DNA from 2 places in the Actinoplanes sp. NPDC049802 genome. Region 2 is predicted to be linked to the other one. Evidence: predicted binding sites of a transcription regulator. Region 2 holds the regulator's gene; the other holds the start of a gene.
What was found. The regulator HrcA, encoded in region 2, represses chaperone genes, less so after heat shock. The targets are predictions, from matches to a motif close to GGTTNGCACNCTCNNNNNGAGNGTGCNAACC.
Positions count from the first base shown of each region.

Region 1: the regulator HrcA is predicted to act here: its motif matches at 1,843-1,873, upstream of groL (chaperonin GroEL).

Region 1 is NZ_JBFAMR010000008.1:58,260-61,665, forward strand. It holds gene thrC (threonine synthase) at 1-362, shown strand, start outside; gene AB0I88_RS08140 (hypothetical protein) at 540-998, opposite strand; gene AB0I88_RS08145 (GNAT family N-acetyltransferase) at 1,019-1,522, opposite strand; gene AB0I88_RS08150 (hypothetical protein) at 1,569-1,799, shown strand; gene groL (chaperonin GroEL) at 2,099-3,406, shown strand, end outside.
Region 2 is NZ_JBFAMR010000020.1:64,971-68,376, reverse strand. It holds gene dnaJ (molecular chaperone DnaJ) at 1-913, opposite strand, end outside; gene hrcA (heat-inducible transcriptional repressor HrcA) at 948-1,973, opposite strand; gene AB0I88_RS16425 (DUF4870 domain-containing protein) at 2,104-2,565, shown strand; gene hemW (radical SAM family heme chaperone HemW) at 2,569-3,406, opposite strand, start outside.

The DNA of each region.
Region 1 (3,406 bases), on a different contig from region 2:
TGAAGCCGACCGGCATCGCCAAGTCGCTGAACATCGGCGACCCCGCCGCCGGGCCGTACGCGATCGAGGCCGTCCGCCGCACCGGCGGCTGGATGGACTACGCGAACGACGACGAGATCCGGGCCGGCATCCGGCTGCTCGCCGAGACGACCGGCGTCTTCGCCGAGACGGCCGGCGGCACCACGGTGGCGGTGCTGAAGAAACTGGTGGAGAGCGGCAAGCTGGACCCCACCAAGGAGACGGTCGTCTACAACACGGGCGAGGGTCTGAAGACTCTGGACGCGGTCGCCGGCCAGGTTGGACCGACACACGCGATCAAACCGTCGCTGCGGGGCGCTCGCGACGCCGGCCTGCTCGGATAACTGTCGGTAATCGGCGATCAGCCGGTTGTCGAAAATCCCTCCTCCGAGGACTTGCACTCCGATCTCCGGATCGGCAGGATGCTCTCTGCGGGAGGACGCGACGCCGTACGAGGCCCCTCACCTGAGCTTGGCGACAATCTCCGAGGGTCCCAACGATCCCAGCGCTGACCCATACGGCTACGTGCCCGGAGGCGTTGTGCGTCCGTCCTCCCGACCAAACATTCTGAGTGCCCACGGTCGCAGTGGGAGATCCTCCGGGTAGTGCCCGTCGGCCAGTCCCGCGTTCCGTTCGAACCAGTTGCGCACCCCGTAGGACGTGGTGAGCGCGATCGACCACGCGCACGCCAGCCAGTAGGCGGGCCAGAACAGCGGGCCGAGTACGGCGTACTGGCCGGCGTGCCGGCTCTCGTGCGCCAGCAGCCGGGCCCGCTCCTCGGCGAGCAGCCACTCGGCGGTGCGTCTGGTGAGGACGACCGAACCGATCGTGAAGCAGGTCGCGGGCGGCACCCGGAGCCGGTAGTTCTCGGCGATGAGCACGCCGTGCCGGCCACGGCGGATCCGGGCCCCGGTGGCCAGGGCGACCAGCAGGCCGATGACGGTGGTCCCGTTCACGGCGGTGAGGACGGTGCGCGTCACGTGCCATCCCCGCCCGGCCATCAGACCCGCCGTCGCATCTGGAGCTCGGTGAGCGCCGGGATGGTGGGGTGCCGCAGCCGCACACCGGTGTCGGCGAAACCCAGCTTCTCGTACGCCCGGACGGCCCGCCCGTTGCCGCACACCACCTCGAGCATCAGCTGGTCCCGCCCGGCCGCCACGGACCAGTCGGCGACCGCCTCGACCAACTGCCCGAGCACCTTACCGCCCCGGTACGCCGGAGTCAGGTAGACCGCGAAGATCACCGTGCAGGCCGGTTCGCCGGGCGCCACGGTGCCGCCGGCGTGCCCGATCAGCGGCCCGCCCGGGTCGGCGATGAACTGTGCCGTCTCCGGTCCGAACGACGACTTACGGATCCGCTGCCGGTAGGCCTCGTGCGACCGGGCCGCCGCCTGGGCCACCGTCTCCAGGAACGCGAGGGGACTGTCCGCCAGCATCTCGATCCGCAGAGCCCGCATCCGCCCGGCGTCCTCCGGGGTGACCCGGCGTACGTCCCAGTTCTCCATGGGTCATGCCTACCGCCGCCGCACCCGCCCGGCAACCTGCTTGCCGGTGAACCGGGTTGCGCTGTTCCCGGCGCCCGCCCGCGGCCGGCGCGGACTGCTCCTGGCCGCCTCCGTCGCCCTGCCGCCGTTCTGGTGGGCCGTGAGCACCCTCCCGGTCCCGTGGGCGCAGAGTGTCCTGTGGGCGGTCGGCCTCGTCGCCTGGTCGGTTGCGGCGCTCGTCACGTCGCCCCGGAGGAGCCTCGCGAACCCGCCTGAGCTGGGCGTTCAAGATCGTTAGCGGAATTCGGGGCCGGTCGGCGGGTTTCGCGGGAAGATGGGGTTTCTTGCACTCGCCACCGGAGAGTGCTAAACAAGTGATTGGCACTCGCGCCTGTTGAGTGCCAGCAGGTCGGGACGGTGGGGTTCCGGTCACGATGCTGCCATCGGCATCGGGGCACGGAGCCGGTCGTCGCGGGCTATCCGGCTCGGCCTGAGGACGTCACATCGCCAGGTGGTGACGTCCACAGACTTCCTCAAAGTGCGGAGAGCGGGGCCGACGAGGCCCGGCGCCGCGGATGTCCGGGAGGACAACGCCGTATGGCCAAGATCATCGCATTCGACGAGGAGGCTCGTCGGGGCCTCGAGCGCGGCATGAACCAGCTCGCCGACGCGGTCAAGGTGACCCTCGGTCCCAAGGGCCGCAACGTGGTTCTCGAGAAGAAGTGGGGCGCCCCCACGATCACCAACGATGGTGTATCCATCGCCAAGGAGATCGAGCTCGAGGACCCGTACGAGAAGATCGGCGCCGAGCTGGTCAAGGAGGTCGCGAAGAAGACCGACGACGTCGCCGGTGACGGCACGACGACGGCGACCGTCCTGGCTCAGGCCCTGGTCCGTGAGGGCCTGCGCAACGTCGCCGCCGGCGCGAACCCGATGGCCCTGAAGCGGGGCATCGAGGCCGCCGTCGCCAGCGTCTCCGAGGGCCTTTCGCAGCTCGCGAAGGACGTGGAGACCAAGGAGCAGATCGCCTCCACCGCCTCCATCTCGGCCGGTGACTCCACGGTCGGCGAGATCATCGCCGAGGCCATGGACAAGGTCGGCAAGGAAGGCGTCATCACCGTCGAGGAGAGCAACACCTTCGGTCTGGAGCTGGAGCTCACCGAGGGCATGCGCTTCGACAAGGGCTACATCTCGGCGTACTTCATGACCGACGCCGAGCGGATGGAGGCCGTCTTCGACGACCCCTACATCCTCATCGCGAACAGCAAGATCTCTGCGGTCAAGGACCTGCTGCCGATCCTCGAGAAGGTCATGCAGTCCGGCAAGCCGCTGGTCATCATCGCCGAGGACGTCGAGGGCGAGGCCCTGGCCACCCTGGTCGTCAACAAGGTCCGCGGCACCTTCAAGTCGGTCGCCGTCAAGGCCCCCGGCTTCGGTGACCGTCGCAAGGCCATGCTCGAGGACATCGCCATCCTCACCGGTGGCGCGGTCATCAGCGAGGAGGTCGGCCTCAAGCTGGACGCCGCCGACCTGTCGCTGCTGGGCCAGGCCCGCAAGGTCGTCATCACCAAGGACGAGACCACCGTCGTGGACGGCGCCGGCAACGGCGAGCAGATCCAGGGCCGGGTCAACCAGATCCGCGCCGAGATCGAGCGCTCGGACTCCGACTACGACCGTGAGAAGCTGCAGGAGCGCCTGGCCAAGCTGGCCGGTGGCGTTGCGGTGATCAAGGTCGGCGCGGCCACCGAGGTCGAGCTCAAGGAGCGCAAGCACCGCATCGAGGACGCCGTTCGCAACGCGAAGGCGGCCGTCGAGGAGGGCATCGTCCCGGGTGGTGGCGTCGCGCTGGTGCAGGCCGGCAAGACCGCGTTCGACAAGCTGGACCTGGTCGGCGACGAGGCGACC
Region 2 (3,406 bases):
GCTGGGTGCCCGGCTTGACCTCGATGTTCTCTTCGCCGTCGAGGGTCTTGATGGTCATCCGGGTGCCGAGGGCGGCCGCGGTCATCGGCAGGGTGACCCGGCAGTGCAGGTCGTCGCCCTTGCGCGAGTAGACGTCGTGCGGCCGCTCGTGGATCTCCACGTAGAGGTCGCCGGCGGTGCCGCCGCCGGGGCCGACCTCGCCCTGCTGGGCCAGGCGGATCCGCATGCCGTCCTCGACGCCCGCCGGAATCTTCACGGTGAGTGAGCGGCGTGTCCTGATCCGGCCGTCGCCGGCGCAGGTCGGGCAGGGGCTGGGGATGACCGTGCCGTGGCCCTGGCAGTTCTGGCAGGGGCGGGACGAGACGACCTGGCCGAGGAAGGTGCGCTGCACCGACTGGACCTCGCCGCGGCCCGAGCAGACCTCGCAGGTGGCGAGGTGGGTGCCGGGCGCGGTGCCGGCGCCGGAGCACTGGGTGCACAGCACCGCGGTGTCGACGGTGATCGGCGCCTCCACTCCGAAGGCGGTCTCCACCAGGTCCAGCTCGAGGCGCAGGATGGCGTCGGCGCCCGGGCGGGTGCGCGGGCGCGGGCCCCGGGAGCCGCCGCCGGCGGCCGTGCCGAAGAAGGCGTCCATGATGTCCTGGAAGCCGACGAACGGGCCGGCGCCGCCGGCACCGCCGGGCATGCCGCCACCGGGCGCGAGCGGGTCGCCACCGAGATCGACGATCTGGCGTTTCTGGTCGTCGGAGAGGACCTCGTACGCCGCGTTGATCTCTTTGAACTTGTTGTGCGCCTCCGGATCGGGGTTGACGTCCGGGTGGTATTGCCGAGCGAGTTTGCGGTAGGCGCGCTTGATCTCGTCGTCGGTTGCCTCCCGGCTCACACCGAGAATTCCGTAATAGTCCTTGGCCACGGGGTTTGGAGTCCTCAATGTCTGCGCGAATCCGTCAATTCTGTGCCAACAGGTCGCCAACGTAGCGTGCCACTGCACGAACGGTAGCGATAGTGCCGGGGTAGTCCATCCGGGTGGGGCCCAGCACGCCGAGCCCCCCAACGATCGTGGTGCCCGGTCCGTAACCGCTGCTCACCACGGACGCCGAACGCAGGTTGTCGATCTCGTTCTCGTCACCGATCCGGACCCGGGTGGTCCGGGGTTCCAGGTCGCCGATGAGTTTCAGAAGGATCACCTCCTCCTCGAGGGCCTCGAGGACGGGCCGTAGCGTGCCCTGGAAGTCCAGCACACCGCCGCGTGTCAAGTTGGCCGTACCGGCGAGGGCGAGGCGCTCCTCACTCCGCTCGACGAGGGTCTCCAAGAGTACCGAGGCCAGACAGGCCATGGTGGCTTTCCGCTCGGGATCGTCACACTCCTCCACCAACCGCTGCACCAGCGGTGGGGTGTCGGCGAGCCGCTGGCCGGAGAGTTTCTCGTTCACCCGGCGCCGCAGCTCCCAGACGTCGCCGTCCGGCACCGGGCCGGGCAGCTCCACGAGGCGCTGCTCGACCCGGCCGGTGTCGGTGATCATCACGAGCATCAGGCGGGTGGTGGAGATGGGAACGAGCTCCAGATGGCGCACCGAGGACCGGGAGAGACTCGGATACTGGACCACGGCGACCTGGCGGGTGAGCTGGGCGAGCAGCCGGACCGTGCGGTGCACCACGTCGTCCAGGTCGACGGCGCCGACCATGAAGCGCTCGATCGCCCGGCGCTCGGCCGGGCTGAGCGGCTTGATCCTGGTGAGCCGGTCGACGAAGAGCCGGTAGCCGGCGTCGGTGGGGACCCGCCCGGCGCTGGTGTGCGGCTGCCGGATGTAGCCCTCCTCCTCCAGCACGGCCATGTCGTTGCGCACGGTGGCCGGGGAGACGCCGAGCTTGTGCCGGTCGACCAGGGCTTTGCTGCCGACCGGCTCCTGAGTGTCGACGTAGTCCTCGACGATCGCCCGGAGCACCTCGAGCTTGCGGTCATCCAGACTCATATGACCCCTCCCCCTTCTGGCACTCCTGCTAATAGAGTGCCAGTCTACGTCGCCCGGGGCGGCAGCGCGATGATCGAAAGTACGGAGGTGGACCTCGACCGGCTCGATGGCGGGTCCTAGCGTGTGTTCCATGACAGAGCCCCCGCGCCCACCGGACGACGATCCGACCGCCCGCTACCAGCCGCCCGGCGGATATCCGCCGCCTCCCTACAACCCGCCTCCGGGGTACGGCTACCGGCCCCCGGCCACCGCCGGCGACGAGCGCACCTGGATCCTGGTGGCGCACTTCGGCGGTGCGGCCGGAGCGTTCTTCGGCGGCACGTTCTTCGGCTGGATAGCGCCGCTGGTCGCGCTGCTGGCCCGGGGCAACACCTCGCCGTTCGTGCGGGAGGAGGCCGTCAAGGCGCTCAACTTCCAGCTGCTGTGGGGCATCATCGGCCTGGTCGGCAGCTTGCTGATCTGCGTCGGGGTGGGCATCTTCGTGGTCGGCGCGGCCTGGCTCATCGCCACCGTCCTGGGCGTCGTCGCCGGGGTGAAGGCGGCCAACAACGAGCCGTTCAACTATCCGCTGAGCGCCCGCTTCATCAAGTGAGGCTCACACCACGTCCCGGATGACCGCGTCGGCCAGCAGGCGGCCGCGCAGCGTGAGCACGACGCGGCCGTCGTCGTACGCCCCCGGTTCGAGCAGCCCGTCCGCCAGGGCCCGCGCGGCGCCGGTGGCATCGACCCGGTCCAGACCGATGCCGTCGCGCAGCCGCACCCGGAGCATGACGTCCTCCATGTGCCGGTCGGCGGCGCTCAGCGTCTCCCGGCCGTGGCCCGGCGAGGTCCCGGCGGCCAGGCGTTTCGCGTAGGTGACCGGGTGTTTGACGTTCCACCAGCGGACCCCGCCGACGTGGCTGTGCGCGCCCGGCCCGAGACCCCACCAGTCGGCGCCGGTCCAGTACAGGAGGTTGTGCCGGCATTCGGCGTCCTTCCTCGCCCAGTTGGACACCTCGTACCAGTCGAGGCCGGCCTCACTCAGCGCGGCCTCGGCGGCCAGGTAACGGTCGGCGGCCACGTCGTCCGAGGGGTACGGCAGCTCGCCCCGGCGCATCCGCCCGGCCATCCGCGTGCCGTCCTCGACGATCAGGGCGTAGGCGCTGACGTGGTCCACCCCGGCACCGATCACCGCCCGCAGGGAGGCCGCGAAGTCCTCCGCGCTCTCCCCCGGCGTCCCGTAGATCAGATCCAGGTTGACGTGCTCGAACCCGGCCGCGCGGGCCTCCTCTGCGGCCCGGGGCGCGCGCCCGGCGGTGTGCCGGCGGTCCAGGACGCGCAGCACGTTCTCCGCGGCCGACTGCATGCCCAGCGAGATCCGGTTGAAGCCGCCGGCCCTCAGCGCCCGCAGGTAGGCCGGGTCGACCGACTCCGGGTTGGCCTCGGTGGTCACC